3 regions of the Rahnella sp. BIGb0603 genome follow, and region 1 is predicted to be linked to each of the others. Evidence: predicted binding sites of a transcription regulator. Region 1 holds the regulator's gene; each other region holds the start of a gene.
What was found. Region 1 encodes Fur, which represses iron uptake genes when iron is present. Its sites were predicted from a motif close to ATAATAATGAGAACNACTATCAA; they were not measured.
Positions count from the first base shown of each region.

Region 2: the regulator Fur is predicted to act here: its motif matches at 1,660-1,682, upstream of M2403_RS09570 (Nramp family divalent metal transporter).
Region 3: the regulator Fur is predicted to act here: its motif matches at 1,843-1,865, upstream of M2403_RS19330 (TonB-dependent siderophore receptor).

Region 1 covers NZ_JANUEX010000001.1:784,066-790,101, forward strand. The annotation lists gene M2403_RS03725 (methyl-accepting chemotaxis protein) at 1-528, opposite strand, end outside; gene fldA (flavodoxin FldA) at 939-1,466, shown strand; gene fur (ferric iron uptake transcriptional regulator) at 1,783-2,238, shown strand; gene chiQ (ChiQ/YbfN family lipoprotein) at 2,379-2,720, opposite strand; gene M2403_RS03745 (chitoporin ChiP) at 2,734-4,146, opposite strand; gene glnS (glutamine--tRNA ligase) at 4,615-6,036, opposite strand, start outside.
Region 2 covers NZ_JANUEX010000003.1:258,809-264,844, forward strand. The annotation lists tRNA gene M2403_RS09560 (tRNA-Ala) at 1-3, shown strand, start outside; gene M2403_RS09565 (NupC/NupG family nucleoside CNT transporter) at 126-1,313, opposite strand; gene M2403_RS09570 (Nramp family divalent metal transporter) at 1,730-2,959, shown strand; gene M2403_RS09575 (DUF2502 domain-containing protein) at 3,037-3,453, opposite strand; gene mgrA (L-glyceraldehyde 3-phosphate reductase) at 3,613-4,602, opposite strand; gene M2403_RS09585 (alpha-keto acid decarboxylase family protein) at 4,953-6,036, shown strand, end outside.
Region 3 covers NZ_JANUEX010000007.1:255,873-261,908, reverse strand. The annotation lists gene M2403_RS19340 (ABC transporter ATP-binding protein) at 1-427, shown strand, start outside; gene fes (enterochelin esterase) at 416-1,747, opposite strand; gene M2403_RS19330 (TonB-dependent siderophore receptor) at 1,981-4,251, shown strand; gene gdhA (NADP-specific glutamate dehydrogenase) at 4,322-5,665, opposite strand; gene M2403_RS19320 (methylated-DNA--[protein]-cysteine S-methyltransferase) at 5,780-6,036, opposite strand, start outside.

The DNA of each region.
Region 1 (6,036 bases):
ATCGACCGCAATCTGCCCGCTGACTTTCGTCATTGAGGCACCAAAATTGCGGCTCAGCGCTGGAACGGTATCGTTCGCCAGCTGATTATAGGCATCGAAATTTTTGCCGATGGCCGCTGAATATAACGGCGTAACGCCTTGCGCGACCAGACTTTCCCAACTGGAGACCAGTTCCTGAACTGACGCTTCATCTAATCCCGGATGCGGAGCCGTTTTGAAACTCGCCAGCGCCTGTGACAGACCATCGAGTGACTGTTTTGCCGTATCAAAAATTTCCTGCCCTTTTGACGGATCCGCCTGGAGCTGCCCCACGGCACGACTTAAACGTGTCACGGTACGAAAGTACTGATCATTTCCTTTATTGATCAGCGCCATATTGTTGACCAGTTCGGTACTGTTTTGGGTGTTCTGAGTCAGCGTATTCAGGGAGGTGACGGTGTAAATAGACACACTCGCCCACATGACGCAAAAAATGCCCAGAATCGTTAATAATGCGGCCCTGATGGTAATATTTTTTAAAAACTGCACGATATGCCTCTCTCGAAACAGGACTGTTTCTGGTCTGAGGATTGACGGGGATGCGGAGAATCAAGACAGGTAGCCAGCAGGCGTTTGCCCCCGGACATGTTTGAACACCTCTCCGGGCATCGATTTCTTTATTATGTTGAGATTCCTCTCGCATCATCTATCGGCGTTCAACGGGCAAACTTAAGGAGTGGCGGGAATTATTTCTTAATTTTGCTTTTGCCCTCAATAAGTTTGAGGTTATTAAAAGCACACGAAGGCGATAACACTTAAAAAGATTGCCCGATAAACTTATTCACCAGTTAAGAAGGCGAGCTGAAACATATTCTCCGCCGCGCGAGTTTGCTATCATCTGCGTTATTATTGCCTGCAATGCAGAGCACTTCATTAAGAACAAGAGGTTAGGTAATCTTATGGCCGTAGTAGGTATCTTCTTTGGATCCGATACAGGTAACACCGAAAACATCGCGAAAATGATCCAGAAGCAATTGGGTAAAGATGTTGCAGAGGTGCATGACATTGCGAAGAGCAGCAAAGAGGATCTGGAAAAATTCGATATTTTGCTGATCGGTATTCCAACCTGGTATTACGGTGAAGCGCAGTGTGACTGGGACGACTTTTTCCCGACGCTGGAAGAGATAGATTTCGAAGGTAAGCTGGTTGCGCTGTTTGGCTGCGGCGACCAGGAAGACTATGCCGAATACTTCTGTGATGCGCTCGGTACCGTGCGTGACATCATCGAGCCACGCGGCGCGGTGATCGTAGGTCACTGGCCAACTGAAGGCTATCACTTCGAAGCTTCAAAAGGTCTGGCTGATGATACGCACTTCATCGGGCTGGCAATTGACGAAGATCGTCAGCCGGAACTGACCAACGAACGTGTTGATGCATGGGTCAAACAGATCACAGAAGAACTGAGCCTTTCAGAAATTATTGGCTAAAAACCCTGTTGGCCCTGAGGATTTATTCTACAATTGAAGGGCCAAACTATTACTGAAATTAACAATTTAACCGCTACAAAATTGTAACTTTCGGTGGTATCAAGGTACACTGAGTTCATCTGTTTTTTCTATCGATCAAGTCGTTGCATTATTGAATGTGACAGGCATTTTGTGATCTTTATTAACAGGCTACGTTTTTGAGAATCGGCACACTTCCCTTAAACGAAGAATCCTTAAACGACAAATTTTTGTGCCGCCGATGCCACAGGCTGCATGCCTCAACTTGATTAGCACATAGTAACAGGACTGAATCCGCATGACTGACAACAACACCGCACTGAAGAAAGCCGGCTTAAAAGTCACGCTTCCGCGCCTCAAAATCCTGGAAGTGCTGCAAGCGCCGGAAGGTCATCACGTTAGTGCGGAAGATCTTTATAAGCAACTGATTGATATGGGCGAAGAAATTGGTCTGGCCACGGTTTACCGTGTTCTTAACCAGTTTGATGATGCCGGTATCGTCACCCGTCATAACTTCGAAGGCGGCAAGTCTGTTTTCGAACTGACTCAGCAACATCATCATGATCACCTGATCTGCCTTGATTGCGGCCGCGTTATTGAATTCCGCGACGAATACATTGAAGGCCGTCAGCGTGAGATTGCGAAGAAACACGGTATTAAACTGACCAACCACAGTCTGTATCTGTACGGACACTGTGAAGCGGGCGATTGCCGCGAAGATGAATCTTTGCACAATGACAAACCTGCGCAGTAATCTGCACGGTCAGTCCGAATAAATTAACCGCTGAAAGGCGGTTTTTTTATGTCTGTGTTCCAGGATGAGAGTTAAAACGCAAAACCCCGGCAAGCCGGGGTTTTGCGTTCCATGATGGTGCTTGTTTCAGATCCCTGCTTTTAGTTAACCGGATTAGGTGCGTTATTGGCTTTGATTTCCTGCCAGATCTTGCCGCAATCCGCCGCATACGCCTGCCCGTCACCGGTCTTACGCGCCGTCAGACAGCGCTGATAATCCACCACACGAACCGTTTCCTGTTCCGCAAATTTCTGGTGGGCTTTTTCCTGTTTGAGCTTGTTCAGCAATACCTGACAGGAGGCCAGTTTGTCCGGATTGCCTTCTGCCGAATTAATACACGCGCTGTATGCCTCACGCGTTTGAGAAATCTGAGCCTGATCCGCGGTTGGCGCACAACCTGCCAGCACAACGGAGGAAACCACAATCATCAGTAATTTTTTCATCGACATAGCGACCTCAGAAAATAGTGAATGGAGCGATAACGATGAATTTCACGTCTTTTTCATCCTGGAAAATGTTGCCGTACCCGCCGCCCCAGCTCGGGATATCCGAGTGGTTGTCGTACTGGGTGTAATGCAGTTTGAACAGCGTACCTTTCGCGCGCCCTTCCTGAATGGTGTACAGCGCATCAAGGCTCCAGGCACTTTCTTTCAGGCGCTGGCTCTGATCATAGATTGGATTGGTACTCGGTTTGGCATCCCACGCGTAAACATAAGAACCGCCCACTGCGAAGCCCGGCAGATCCCATTTCGCCAGATCGTAAAGTACGCCTGCGTACACCGCTTTTTCGCCGTTGGCGTTGAAGTCAGAACGGTTGTCCCACCACACATCAAGACGTCCGTTAGAAGAAGAATACGTCGGGGTCATGCGTTGTAAAAAATAACCCTGATTCCCCTCAGCTTTGACCATCGTCCCTTCCAGACGCCAGTTGAACTGGCCGGTGGTGTAACCGAAAGTCAGTGCCTGCAACCAGGCCAGACCGTCATACAGGCTGTTCGGATCGTTCTGGTTGCTGATACGATCTTCCGCACCATAGAATTGGTAGCTGGTGGTGAGCGGATTGCCCATCAGATCAATTTTGTACGACGCTTTGGCGAAGTACTGATCGACGTAACTTTCTGCCTGACCGAATGCCGCTTCCAGTACGAGATCATTTTTGAAGTCGTATTTCGCACCCAGCGAGTGGATATAGGAAACACCGGTTTTCTTGTCGTTCTGGCGGAAATCATCCATCTCCAGATGCCACGGCGATTTGTATTCATCTGCCCACATGTAGGAGAAACTCAGTTCGCCCGGATCGCCAAAATCATGTTTATACCCGGCTTCGGCACCGCGATAGGTACCCGGCATAAAGCTCCAGTGCGGGGCGATCAGCGTTTGTCCGGTGGGCTGAATGTAACCAGCATGGCCCCAGAATCCGCCGTATTTGAATTTACCGGCCGCTTTGTAGAGGCTGACGCCACCTTTATCGCCGGAATAGTCTTCGTCATACGCATGGTTTTTGGAGGAGAACGCGATTTCGTTCGGATGACCGCTGTCGCTGGCTTCGGCTAATTCGATCGCGGTAAATGCGGCGACGTCGATACCGAACATGTCCCAGGCATAGCCGGAAGAGAAATCAAGGTTCAGGTTGGCGGTCGCGTGCGAAAGGTTGGTGGCGTATTTATCGTAATCGGGGTTATTCACCGTGACTTTTGTGCCGTCAGGGCGGGTTTCTTCTTTGGTTTTGTTCAAATCTTTGCGGTCGCGTTCGCGCTGCCAGTAATACACACCGCCGGTCAGCGTCGAATCATCAATAAAGCCAGCCGCTCTGGCCTCTTCAGGGAACATCATTCCGCCGCCCAACAAAGTGCCAGCCAGCGTGTACATCACAGGTTTCAGGTAAGCCGATCCCCTGCCCCTGTTAAGGTGCTTGTGCATAGAAATTCCTCATTTTGACTAAAAAAACGTGCAAAACCCAAACGGGTATTAAAAGCGGCCGCCAGAGGCGTAACCGTATAAAGCAGGATTAAGAGTATTTTTCGCGACGCGAATTATCAATGGGTAATTAAACCCTGATAGCTGAAGTATGACAAAGTGCACATAAAGATGAAAAAGTGTTACAAACGAGGAATGCGAAGGTTTAAATCAGTGGACTCTGACAATCGATAACTAAAACAGATAATTAAGTAAAAACCGTATTGACTTAAACGTTTCAGCACGCTGATATTCGGAAAGGAAGGTCCTAAAAAGCAAACATGAAAAACGCATTAATTCGCGATGAAAAAGAAAATTCCGTGAATTTCAGACATAAAAAAACGCAGCCGGAGCTGCGTTTAGCAATCGTTCATCGGTGACTTACGCGACGGGTTTTGATTCCCAGGTATCACGCAGGCCAACGGTACGGTTGAAGACCAGATTTTCAGCGCTGGAATAGCGGCTGTCAGCACAGAAGTAACCTTCACGTTCAAACTGCAGGCTGATTTCAGCCTGTGCAGCCACCAGAGAAGGCTCAACGAAACCGTGCGCGATCACCAGGGATTCCGGGTTGATCGTGGTCAGGAAATCTTCTGCCTGGCCAGGATTCGCGACGCTGAACAGACGGTCATACAGACGGAATTCCGCCGGTTTGCCTTCAGACGCAGAAACCCAGTGGATCACACCTTTTACCTTGCGGCCATCGGCCGGATCTTTGCTCAGCGTTTCGATATCGTAAGAACAGAAGATCGTCGTCACATTGCCTTCGGCATCTTTTTCAATGCGTTCCGCTTTGATGACATACGCATTGCGCAGACGAACTTCTTTGCCCAGCACCAGACGTTTGTATTGCTTGTTCGCTTCTTCGCGGAAATCAGCCTGATCGATATAAATCTCACGGGTGAACGGCACTTCGCGCGTCCCCATCTCCGGTTTGCTCGGATGATTAGGCATTTTCACCATTTGCACATCTTCACCGGTAAAGTTCTCAATGATCACTTTAACCGGATTGATGACAGCCATGGCGCGCGGCGCATTTTCGTTCAGATCGTCACGGATACAGGATTCCAGCGCCATCATTTCGACATTGTTATCTTGCTTGGTCACGCCGATACGACGGCAGAATTCACGGATAGACGCAGCAGTGTAACCACGGCGACGCAGGCCTGAAACGGTCGGCATACGCGGGTCATCCCAGCCTTCGACGATCTTATCCGTCACCAGCAGGTTCAGCTTACGCTTGGACATGATGGAATATTCAAGATTCAGACGGGAGAACTCGTACTGACGCGGGTGGCAAGGGATGGTGATGTTATCGAGAACCCAGTCATACAGACGACGGTTGTCCTGGAATTCCAGCGTACACAACGAATGGGTGATCCCTTCCAGCGCATCGGAAATGCAGTGGGTGAAATCATACATCGGGTAGATGCACCATTTTTTGCCAGTCTGATGGTGTTCCGCAAACTTAATACGGTAGATAACCGGATCGCGCATCACGAAGAATGGCGAAGCCATATCGATTTTTGCACGCAGACACGCCGCGCCTTCAGCGAATTCACCGTTGCGCATTTTTTCGAACAGCGCGATGTTTTCTTCTACGCTGCGATCGCGGTACGGGCTGTTTTTGCCCGGAGACGTCAGTGAGCCACGGTATTCGCGGATTTCATCCGGAGACAATTCGTCAACGTAAGCCAGACCTTTGTTGATCAGCTCCAGCGCGTAGCCGTGCAGTTGATCGAAGTAGTCGGAAGAATAGTGAATATCACCGCTCCAGTCGAAACCTAACCACTGGACGTCGTG
Region 2 (6,036 bases), on a different contig from region 1:
CCAAATATTAAAGAAACCCGCTTCGGCGGGTTTTTTGTTTTCTGCTATATCCCTTTCGGTTCCCTGAATTGCAGGCATAAAAAAAGGCGCCGGAGCGCCTTTCTTTGTCGTTCTGTTGCTACTTACTACGCCAGTACCAGACCCGCGATAGAAGCTGACAACACGCTGACCAGCGTTGAGCCGTACAGCAGTTTCAGGCCGAAGCGTGAAACTACGTTGCCCTGGTGTTCGTTCAGGCCTTTGATAGCGCCGGCAACGATACCGATAGACGAGAAGTTGGCGAAAGACACCAGGAACACGGACAAGATGCCCACGCCGCGTGGTGAAAGTTCGGTCGCCACTTTTTGCAGATCCAGCATCGCAACGAATTCATTGGAAACCAGTTTGGTTGCCATGATACTGCCGACCTGCAACGCTTCGTGACTTGGCACGCCCATCATCCATGCGAATGGATAGAAGACATAACCCAGCACGCCCTGGAAGGTGATACCGAACACCACATCGAACAGCGCATTCAGGCAGGAAATCAGAGCGATGAAACCAATCAGCATGGCTGCAACGATGATCGCGACTTTGAAACCGGCCAGGATGTATTCACCCAGCATTTCAAAGAAGCTCTGACCCTGGTGCGTGTTACCGATTTGCAGGTCTTCTTCTGAATCAACTTTATAAGGGTTAATTAACGACAGTACGATGAAGGTACTGAACATGTTAAGCACCAGCGCAGCAACAACGAAGCGCGGTTCCAGCATGGTCATGTACGCACCCACAATCGACATAGAAACGGTCGACATAGCTGTGGCTGCCATGGTGTACATACGTTTTTCAGACATTTTGCCCAGAATATCTTTATACGCGATAAAGTTTTCTGACTGACCCAAAATCAGGGAGCTGATGGCGTTGAAAGATTCCAGTTTTCCCATGCCATTAATTTTCGACAAGACTGTACCGATGATACGGATGACGAAAGGCAGTACCCGAATGTGTTGTAAAATACCGATCAGTGCGGAAATAAACACGATCGGACACAAGACTTTCAAGAAGAAGAACGCTAATCCTTTATCGCTCATGCCTCCAAATACGAAGCCGGTCCCTTCCGCAGCGAATCCTAATAATTTCTCAAACAAGTCTGAGAAGCCTTTCACAAAACCTAAACCGATTGAAGAGTTCAGGAAGAAATAGGCTAATAAGACTTCGATGACCAACAGCTGAACAATGAAACGTAAACGGATATTCTTCCGGTCACGGCTCACCAGTAAAGCGAGTGCAGCGACAACGGCCAACGCTAATACAAAGTGCAATATTCGGGACATGGGTGCTCCAAATTAGAGGCAGGCTATATTTCGACGGACATTTTATGTAACGCGTACATTTAAAACGTGAAGTCGCTTGCAAATATAGAAATTACAGACACGAATTGCAACAAATCGAGGCCTATCACACAAAAAATCAAGATGTTAATAAAACTAAGCACAGTTAGCATTCTTGTGCTAGTTTTATCATGTGCCGTAATGCGTTCTGAATCTGGCCAGTAAATGTCTGTTTTAGGAAAAAGCGTTCTGTAAGTCTTTATGAAAGCTCACAGAATGATTAACCACTCAGTTCACACTTTGCCGCTTACGCTACTGCCTATCAAAGTAATTACTCAGATCATTCTAAATGCACTTGATAATCATTATCAATTAGCTATGATTTATGTAAGCGTAACAATCGTAAGGGTTAACTGACTATGCTGAACAGCCGGGCCGAATCTACAGGCCGCGCAGCCAGAAAGATGAAGCTTTCACTGATGGGACCGGCGTTTATTGCCGCCATCGGTTACATCGATCCGGGCAACTTTGCGACTAACATTCAGGCCGGTGCCTCGTATGGTTATCAGTTGCTGTGGGTGGTGGTCTGGGCCAATGTCATGGCGATGCTGATCCAGCTCTTGTCTGCCAAACTGGGTATTGCCACCGGGAAAAACCTCGCCGAACACATCCGTGACCGTTTCCCGCGTCCTGCCGTCTGGGCTTACTGGGTGCAGGCAGAAATCATCGCGATGGCGACCGACCTCGCTGAGTTTATCGGTGCGGCGATCGGCTTCAAATTACTTCTCGGGGTTACCCTGCTTCAGGGCGCCGTGCTCACCGGGATTGCCACCTTTATTATCCTGGGTCTGCAAAAACGCGGGCAAAAACCGCTGGAACTGGTTATCGCCGGTTTGTTGCTGTTCGTGGCCGCCGCCTATATTGTCGAGCTGTTTTTCTCTCAGCCAAGCATGGTGGCGCTGGGCAAAGGCATGCTGATCCCTGCACTGCCCACCAGCGATTCCGTCTATCTGGCCGCCGGTGTGTTGGGCGCGACCATCATGCCGCACGTCATTTATCTTCACTCTTCGCTGACTCAGCGAGGCGGTAAGGCATCGAAAGAGCAGCGTTATTCCGCGACAAAACTGGATGTCGGTATCGCGATGACTATCGCCGGTTTCGTTAATCTGGCGATGATGGCGACCGCCGCCGCTGCGTTCCATTTCAGCGGACACAGCGGGATCAGTGAACTCGATGAAGCTTATCTGACGCTGCAACCGCTGCTCGGCCACGCCGCTGCGACGACATTTGGCCTGAGCCTGGTCGCTGCCGGTTTATCCTCAACCGTGGTGGGTACACTGGCCGGTCAGGTGGTGATGCAGGGCTTTGTTAAATTCTACATTCCGCTGTGGGTGCGCCGTACGGTCACTATGATGCCGTCTTTTATCGTGATTCTGATGGGGCTGGATGCCACGCGAATTCTGGTCATGAGCCAGGTACTCCTGAGTTTCGGGATTGCGCTGGCGTTGCTGCCGCTGCTGGCGTTTACCGGTAACCGCAGCCTCATGGGCGAAATGGTGAATACCAAAACCGTGCAGTGGGCGGGGCGCATCATCGTGCTGATTGTCGTCAGCCTCAACCTTTATCTGCTGATCGGTATGCTGAAATAATATCCGGCTGAAAGATTCAGGCCATAAAAAACGGGACAGTTTGCGCTGTCCCGTTTTTGTTTGTGTCATTCACTGAATTAATGGCGATGATCGCCATGCCCGCCGCGGTGATCCCGGTCGTGTCCGTGACCGCGATCCGGCCCACGGCCGTGGTCATAATGCGGACGTCCGTGGTCGCCATGATAATAACGCGGCGGCGGCATCGGACGACGTGGTGGATGGCGATGATTCCACCAGCCCTGATCGCGCCAGCGGTAGCCGTCCCAGTAATCCCCGCGCGGGCCACGATGACCATAATTGTGACCACGGTAACTGTTCCACCAGCTCGGGTTGCGCCAGTCGTACCCATCCCAGTAATAACCGCGACGGTCACGGTCGCCAATGCTGATGGAAAGACCGGGTGTATTGAGACTAAAGTTGCTGGCCTGTACAGCAGGCGCTGCGGCAGGCAGCAAAGCAAACAGCAATGTTCCGAGAAGTATTGGCTTAATCATAGACTGCCCCAGATTCCTTATAATTTATGCTGACAGTTATAAGGGGAAGAGGGGGTGGGTTCTATTGCTTACAATCCTGTTTTGATTGATTTACGCGCCTTAACGGAAACCTTACGGAAACTCCATAAAGGCGCGTTTATTAAGCAGGTGGGTAACCGTTTACACTAAAATCGCTTCGATGGTCGCCAGTTCTTCCGGGCTGAAATGACGGTTAGCCATCATGCCAACCGCATCATCAATTTGCCCGGTTTTGCTGGCGCCAATCAGCACAGACGTCACGCGATCGCCGCGCAGCACCCAGGCCAGTGCCATCTGGGAAAGTTTCTGCCCGCGCGCCTGCGCAATGTCATTCAGCTTACGCACTTTCGCCAGTTTTTCTTCCGTCAGCTGTTCGGCGGTCAGGAATTTACTGTCGCTGGCCGCGCGGGAATCTTCAGGAATGCCCGCCAGATAGCGGTCCGTCAGCACGCCGCCCGCCAGTGGCGAAAAGGCAATCGAGCCCACGCCGTAATCCGCCAGCGTATCGAGTAAATCGGCTTCAACCCAACGTTCAAACATCGAGTATTTCGGCTGGTGAATCAGGCACGGCGTACCGAGCTGTTTGAGGATCTCAAAGGCTTCTTTGGCGCGCGCAGCGGGATAATTGGATAAGCCGACGTACAGCGCTTTGCCCTGACGCACGATCAAATCCAGCGCCGCCATGGTTTCTTCCAGCGGTGTGTCCGGATCCGGGCGGTGATGATAGAAGACATCCACGTAATCCAGCCCCATGCGTTTCAGGCTTTGATTCAGGCTGGCAACCAGATATTTTTTCGATCCCCAGTCGCCGTAAGGGCCGTCCCACATGGTGTAACCGGCTTTCGAAGAGATGATCAGCTCGTCGCGATACGGCAGCAAATCTTCCTGCAAAATACGGCCAAAATGCTGCTCGGCAGAACCCGGAGGCGGGCCGTAGTTATTGGCGAGGTCAAAGTGGGTGATCCCGTGGTCGAAAGCGTGGCGGATAAGCTTCCGGCCATTCTCAAAGTGAGCGTTATCCCCGAAATTGTGCCAGAGGCCAAGGGAAACGACAGGGAGTTTTAGCCCGCTCTGGCCACAGCGGCGGTATTCCATTTTCTCGTAACGATTGGGACTCGCTAAATACGGCATAGAGACCTTTCTTTTAAATTGTATGAATCATGTAAGAATGAGGTAAAAAGCCCTTTTAGTGTATGCGCTTTCACAAGCATTTCCAGATATTCAGATCACATCCGGAACAATCCTTATTTCCTGTTTACGTAGCGCTTATTTGCATGAATAAAGGCGCAGCAGCTTAAATCCCGGATTCTTTTTCTATTACCGTAACTGCTGAACAAAGACGCCTGCGTGATCTCAGTGCAATGCTGTAACTCTGCGTTTCCACATTCTATTTCGAATAATAAATATCCTATTCCCCTGTTTGGAGTAATACTTAGGCTAGTGGGATTAACTGTTTACTCTATTTTTAACAGAGGATCGTCATGGATAATATCTATACCGTAGGTGACTATCTCTTAGACCGCTTATCATTTAGCGGGATCTCCGAACTGTTTGGCGTGCCGGGGGATTACAACCTGAAATTCCTCGACAGCGTGATTAATCATCAGCAAATCACCTGGGTCGGCTGCACTAATGAACTTAACGCCGCGTATGGTGCAGACGGATATGCGCGTACCAAAGGCATCGGCGCGCTCCTGACGACCTTTGGCGTGGGCGAACTGAGCGCGCTCAATGGCGTTGCGGGCAGCTTTGCCGAATATGTTCCGGTGATCCACATTGTCGGATCACCGGCGCTGACCTCGCAGCGCAAAGGCGAACTGATGCACCACACGCTGGGCGACGGCAATTTCGGCCACTTCATGCGGATGTCGCAACCGGTGAGCGTCGCGCAAGCCGCGCTGACGCCGGAAAATGCGCTGTCTGAAATCGACCGCGTGATTGAAGAAGTGATCTACCACTCACGTCCGGGCTATATTTTGCTGCCCAGTGACGTCGCTGCGTTGCCGGTCACAACCCGAGCCCACGCGCTCCCGGCGCGTCAGCCGCCATTTTCGCCATCTTCTCTGGAAGCTTTTGTTGCCGCCGCTGAAACTCAGTTGCGCGATGCAAGACGCGTTTCGCTGCTGGCAGATTTCCTTGCCGACCGCTTTGACGTCAAAGCCGCGCTGGAAGAGTGGATGGAAGAAGTGCCGCTGCCGCACGCCACCTTGCTGATGGGCAAAGGGCTGTTTAACGAGCAGCAAACGAATTTCGCCGGAACCTATTCCGGCGCAGGCAGCGCGGCGTCAACCCGCGAGGCCATTGAAGGCGCGGATGTGGTGATTAACGTCGGGGTGAAATTTACCGACACGATCACCGCCGGATTTACCCAGCAACTCCCCGACGGCAAATGCATTGATCTCCAGCCATTTTCTGCCCGCGTGGGCGATCAGATTTTCCACCAGTTACCGATGGCTAAAACCGTCAGCGTCCTGCATCGCCTGACCGCGGAACTCGCTTCCGGCTGGCAACCCTACCCGGTGAAACGCACGGCGCTGCCTGCCTCGCACGAAGGACATTTCGGGC
Region 3 (6,036 bases), on a different contig from region 1:
TGACGCGATGCGGGCAACCGGAGTTTATGAACTGGCGGAAAGCACGGTAAATTCACTGTCCGGCGGGCAGCGGCAGCGGGTGTGGATTGCCATGGTGCTGGCGCAGCAAACGCCGTTGCTGCTTTTGGACGAGCCGACGACCTGGCTGGATATCGCCCATCAGATTGATTTGATGGAGTTGATGTGTCGCCTGAATCAGGAAAATGGCCGGACGCTGGTCGTCGTGCTGCACGATCTGAATCAGGCCTGCCGCTACGCCGGGCATCTTATCGCCATGCGCGACGGAAAAATCCTCGCAGAAGGCGCGCCTGCCGATATCGTGACGCCGGAACTGATTGAGCAGGTTTTCGGATTGCGTTGCTCAATCATCGACTGCCCGGTGTCACATACGCCGTTAATTATTCCGCTCGGCAATTTAGCCGTTTGACGGAGGATCTCCGGCGGCCCACTGTGTCTCATCCCACAGACTGCACAGGCCGTCGAGCAAACCGCCGCGCCACCACAGCGCGTCGTGCCCGCCTTCCAGCACCCGGTAACGCACCTGATTGGGGGTCGGTTTCAGCAGCGCCTCCATCTGATTATTCACGTCATAAATCAGCTTTTCGTTTCTGCCGGCTTCCATAAAGATTTTCAAATGGCTGCGTTCCCCCAGTCCTTTTTCAACCTGCGACAGGATGCTTTCCGCTTCTTGCTGATCATCACTGGCTTGCTGACGATGGCGGCGCGGCCACCAGAAAGACCCCGACTGACTCAGCACGCACCCGAAAAGTTCAGGCCAGTGCAAACCGGCATACAGCGACGAAAGGCCACCAAAACTCTGCCCTGCGACCACCGTTTTTTGCGCGTTATCGCTGTGCGCGGCCCGTTTTTTCACCTGCGGCAATAACTCGTCCTGCACCGCCAGCCAGAACTCCGGATTGCAGGTCAGCTCGCGGCTGCGGGTTTGAATATCAATAACATCGATCAGCACATACACCGCGTCGGGCAGCGCCCCTTCGCGCGTGAGCTGCGTCAGTGGCTGCCAGACGGGCATCTGTTTCGCCCAAAACTGGCCGTCGAGCAGGATCGCCAGCGGGCGCAAGGCAGGCTCCTGGCTTTCGCCGGTGGTAAACACCCAGACGTTTCGCATATTCCCCAGACGCGCACTTTTCCAGCGGAATGTTTGTAACGCCGCCGGAGCTTGCGGCGCTTTCGGGCCATCAAGATCAAACTCTTCCCAGGCGGGCTGTGGCAACGCTTCCGGCATATGCAGGCCGGACAACGCATGGGATTTTGCACCGGGCCACGGGCGATGCGGATTCAGCGGATCGTGCGTCGCGTGGCGGAAGAGGTTTTTCCACCATTCACGCGCGGCAAGCATGCTCTGATAATCATCGTTATTTTGCGGAAATTCAGCACCGGATTCGGTACGTGGGATCAGGCTGTAGCTTCCGCGCCAGTCCGCACGCAATTCGGTCTGCCAGTGCCAGACATCCGTTCCGGCCAGCCGCTGCAAACTCTGCGGCGGCGACGACTGATGGTGATCGGTGATGCCGTTGATGTTGATCCAGACACGCTGGGTCTCCGAAGTCGTTTCGTTGCCCTGCGGATCCCGCCAGAAGAACGTCACACGATAAAAACCTTCGCGCGAAGGTTCCGTCCACGGCGTTCCCCGCGCAGCAATTTCATTCCACCACGCGGCACTTCCAGCCAGAGGTTCCAACAACATGACCTGAGCCGCAGGTTTTTGCGGATGCTGATATTTCATCATTTTTTACGCTTTACAGCCTTCTGGCAGACAAGAAAAAACATTCCCGGTATGGCGCTTTACACTTTCCCTACAAATTAGGAATGGGAATCTAATTGATAATTGTTTTTATTTGCAATAGTGTGTTACCGCCCGTAACGCGGGTCAACAAAAACTACACACACAACAGGCCATCCTCCTGTTCAATCTCGCTATTTTTCAGGAAAGGATGGAATTTCAGGGCAGAATCCGACATGAAAAGCAGGCTACCACATTATTCGCTGGCAACCTTAATCGGGCTGGGATCAGCGCTTACTTTCCCCGTCAGCGCAGCAGAAACCTCCGCAACAACCGCAACAGAAACCGGGACTACGGCCGCTGAAACGCCGAAAAAAACCGAAGACACGCTGGTCGTCACCGCTGCACAGCAAAATCTTCAGGCTCCGGGTGTTTCCACCATTACGTCTGATGAAATCCAAAAACGCCCACCGGCACGCGACATCAACGAACTGATCCGCACCATGCCCGGCGTAAACCTGACCGGTAACTCCACCAGCGGACAGCGCGGGAACAACCGCCAGATTGATATCCGCGGCATGGGCCCGGAAAACACCCTGATCCTGATCGACGGTTTACCGGTGAACAGCCGTAACTCCGTGCGTCAGGGCTGGCGCGGCGAGCGTGATACCCGCGGCGATACCAGCTGGGTTCCGCCAGATATGATTGATCGCATCGAAGTGATCCGCGGCCCGGCGGCCGCGCGTTATGGCAACGGTGCGGCGGGCGGCGTGGTGAATATCATCACCAAAAAAGACACCAGCGAATGGCACGGCTCATGGAATACCTACATGAACGCGCCACAGCATAAAGAAGAAGGTTCAACGAAACGCACCGATTTCAGCCTGTCCGGCCCGCTCAGCGACCAGTTCAGTTTCCGTCTGTTTGGCGGCTACAGCAAAACACAGGCTGATTCGCAGTATATCAACGACGGCCATCAGTCCGAACGCACCGGCACCTATGCCGACACCGTTCCGGCCGGTCGCGAAGGCGTCATCAATAAAAATATCGACGCCATGCTGCACTGGGATTTCGCCCGCATGCAGTCACTTGAGTTTGAGGTGTCCAACAGCCGTCAGGGCAACCTGTACGCCGGTGACACGCAAAACACCAATACCAGTGCGCTGGTTAAAAGTATGTACGGCAAAGAGACCAACCGTATTTACCGCCAGTCCTACGCCCTGACGTACAAAGGCGCATGGGACAATGGCATTTCCACCACCAACTATGTGCAGTACGAAAAAACCCGTAACTCACGCATGGATGAAGGTCTGGCGGGCGGCACGGAGGGGATCTTCTCTGACGACAGCTTCAACACCATCGCGCTGGGCGACATTCTTGCGCACAGCGAAGTCAGTATTCCGTTTGATTTAGGCGTGCCGCAAACCGCCACGTTGGGCACTGAATGGAACCAGCAAAAGATGAAAGACCCGTCTTCCAACGTTCAGTCTATGCTCGGCGGTGCCATTGACGGTATCGACAGCACCGGTCGCAGCCCGTATTCGCAGGCGGAAATCTTCTCGCTGTTTGCGGAAGATAACATCGAACTGACCGACAGCACGATGCTGGTTCCGGGCCTTCGTTTCGATCATCATTCTATTGTCGGCAATAACTGGAGTCCTTCCCTGAACCTGTCTCAGGAACTGGGCGATGACTTCACGCTGAAAATGGGGATCGCGCGTGCCTACAAAGCGCCAAGCCTGTATCAGACCAACCCGAACTACGTGCTTTACAGTAAAGGCCAGGGTTGTGCCGCCAGCGGCGGTGGCTGTTATCTGGTAGGGAATAAAGATCTCGATGCAGAAACCAGCATCAACAAAGAGATCGGTCTTGAGTTCCACCGCAACGGCTATCAGGCAGGCGTGACGTACTTCCGTAACGATTACCGCAACAAAATCGAGGCGGGTTATCTGCCAACCGGCACATCAACGACGGGCACCACTGACGTTTATAAATGGCAAAACGTTCCTAAAGCCGTCGTTCAGGGTCTGGAAGGGACGTTGAATATTCCGGTCACCAGTACCATTTCCTGGAATAACAACGGGACTTACATGATTGAAAGTAAAAACAAAGAGACCGGCGATTATCTGTCGATCATCCCTGAATTTACGGTCAACTCCACGCTGAGCTGGCAGGCAACGGAAGATTTCTCCGTGCAGTCCACCCTGACCTGGTATGGCCGTCAGAAGCCGAAAAAATACAACTACAAAGGTGAAGCCGTAACCGGAAGTGAGAAGAATGAAGTCAGCCCGTATTCAGTGGTCGGCCTGAGCGGCACCTACGTTGCGACTAAAAATGTCAGCGTAACCGCCGGTATTGATAACGTGTTCGACAAGCGTCAGTTCCGTGCGGGCAATGCCCAGACAGTGGGTAACGCCACCACCAACGCCTATATGTACGGTGCGGGTGCAGCAACCTACAACGAACCGGGCCGGACTTTTTACATGAGTCTGAACACGCACTTCTAAGCTCAGCCTCTGACCGGTAAAAAAGCCACCTGCAAAGGTGGCTATATTGTTTCTGCAACGGACTTTCAGGTTACAGCACGCCCTGCGCCTGCATGGCATCCGCGACTTTCACGAAACCGGCGATATTGGCGCCGCGCACATACTGCGTCTGCCTGCCTTCACCGCCGTACTCCACGCATGAATGATGAATATCGAGCATGATGTGACGTAAGCGTGCGTCCACTTCTTCAGCTTTCCAGCTCAGACGCGCGGCGTTTTGTGCCATCTCCAGCCCGGACGTCGCCACGCCACCAGCATTGGCCGCTTTACCCGGCGCGAACAACACGCCCGCTTCAACGAACAGGTCAGTGGCTTCAATGGTCGTCGGCATATTTGCGCCTTCCGCCACGGCTTTTACGCCGTTGCCGATCAGCACCCGGGCCGCTTCCACGCCCAGCTCATTTTGGGTAGCGCACGGCAGCGCGATGTCTACCGGCACATTCCACGGCTGCTGGCCTTCGAGATACGTCAACCCCAGTTTTTGCGCGTAATCAGATACGCGGCCATCGCGGCTGGCTTTGATTTCTGTCAGCAGCACCAGTTTTTCCCGCGTGAAACCGGCTTCATCGACCACGGTGCCGTTTGAATCTGACGCCGTAATCACACGCGCGCCCAGCGACATGGCTTTTTCAATTGCATATTGCGCCACGTTACCCGAGCCGGACACCGCCACACGCATGCCTTCAAAATCCAGACCGTGACGTTTAAGCATGGATTCAGTGAAATAAATCAGGCCATAACCGGTGGCTTCCGGGCGGATCAGACTGCCGCCAAACGACAGGCCTTTACCGGTGAACACGCTCGCAGTGTTGTTGGAGAGTTTTTTCATCATCCCCGCCATATAACCGACTTCACGCCCACCGACGCCGATATCGCCCGCCGGTACGTCCGTGTCCGGCCCAAGATGGCGATAAAGCTCCAGCATCAGCGCCTGACAAAAACGCATGATTTCGCCTTCGCTTTTACCTTTCGGATTGAAATCACTGCCGCCCTTCCCGCCGCCCATTGGCAGCGTGGTCAGCGCATTTTTAAACGTCTGTTCAAAACCGAGGAATTTCAGAATTGATAAATTGACCGACGGGTGGAAACGCATGCCACCTTTATACGGGCCGATGGCCGAGCTGAACTGCACGCGCCAGCCGCGATTTACCTGTACCTGATTTTTGTCATCAACCCACGCAATGCGGAACTGAATCACGCGCTCCGGTTCCACCAGACGTTCTAATAAAGAAGAACGCCGGTATTGCGGATTTTGTTCGAGGAACGGCCAGAGCGTGGTCATGACTTCACGAACGGCCTGAGAAAACTCGACCTGATGCGGGTCGCGTTGCTGAACTGAGGATAAGAACTGTTCGAGGGAATGAATTTGATCCATGAGGGTAAAACTCCGTTTCGTAAGTGATGTTGTCTTTGTTATTTGCTGCTTATTTTTTGACTATGCATCGACTGACAAGCGGACATCAAGTGATTTATTTACCCGATAAAAACCCTAGGATTTACGGCCTTCCAGCTTAAGTAATAATGCTTTGTTATCCAGACCACCCGCAAAACCGGTGAGTTTTCCGGACGCACCAATTACCCGATGGCACGGCGCGACAATGGAAATCGGGTTGCGGCCATTGGCGGCACCCACGGCACGGACGGCTTTCGGGCGGCCAATACGTCGGGCGATATCGCTGTAGCTGCGCGTTTCACCAAAGGGAATTTCCAGCAGTGCCGCCCAGACTTCTTTCTGAAACTCGGTGC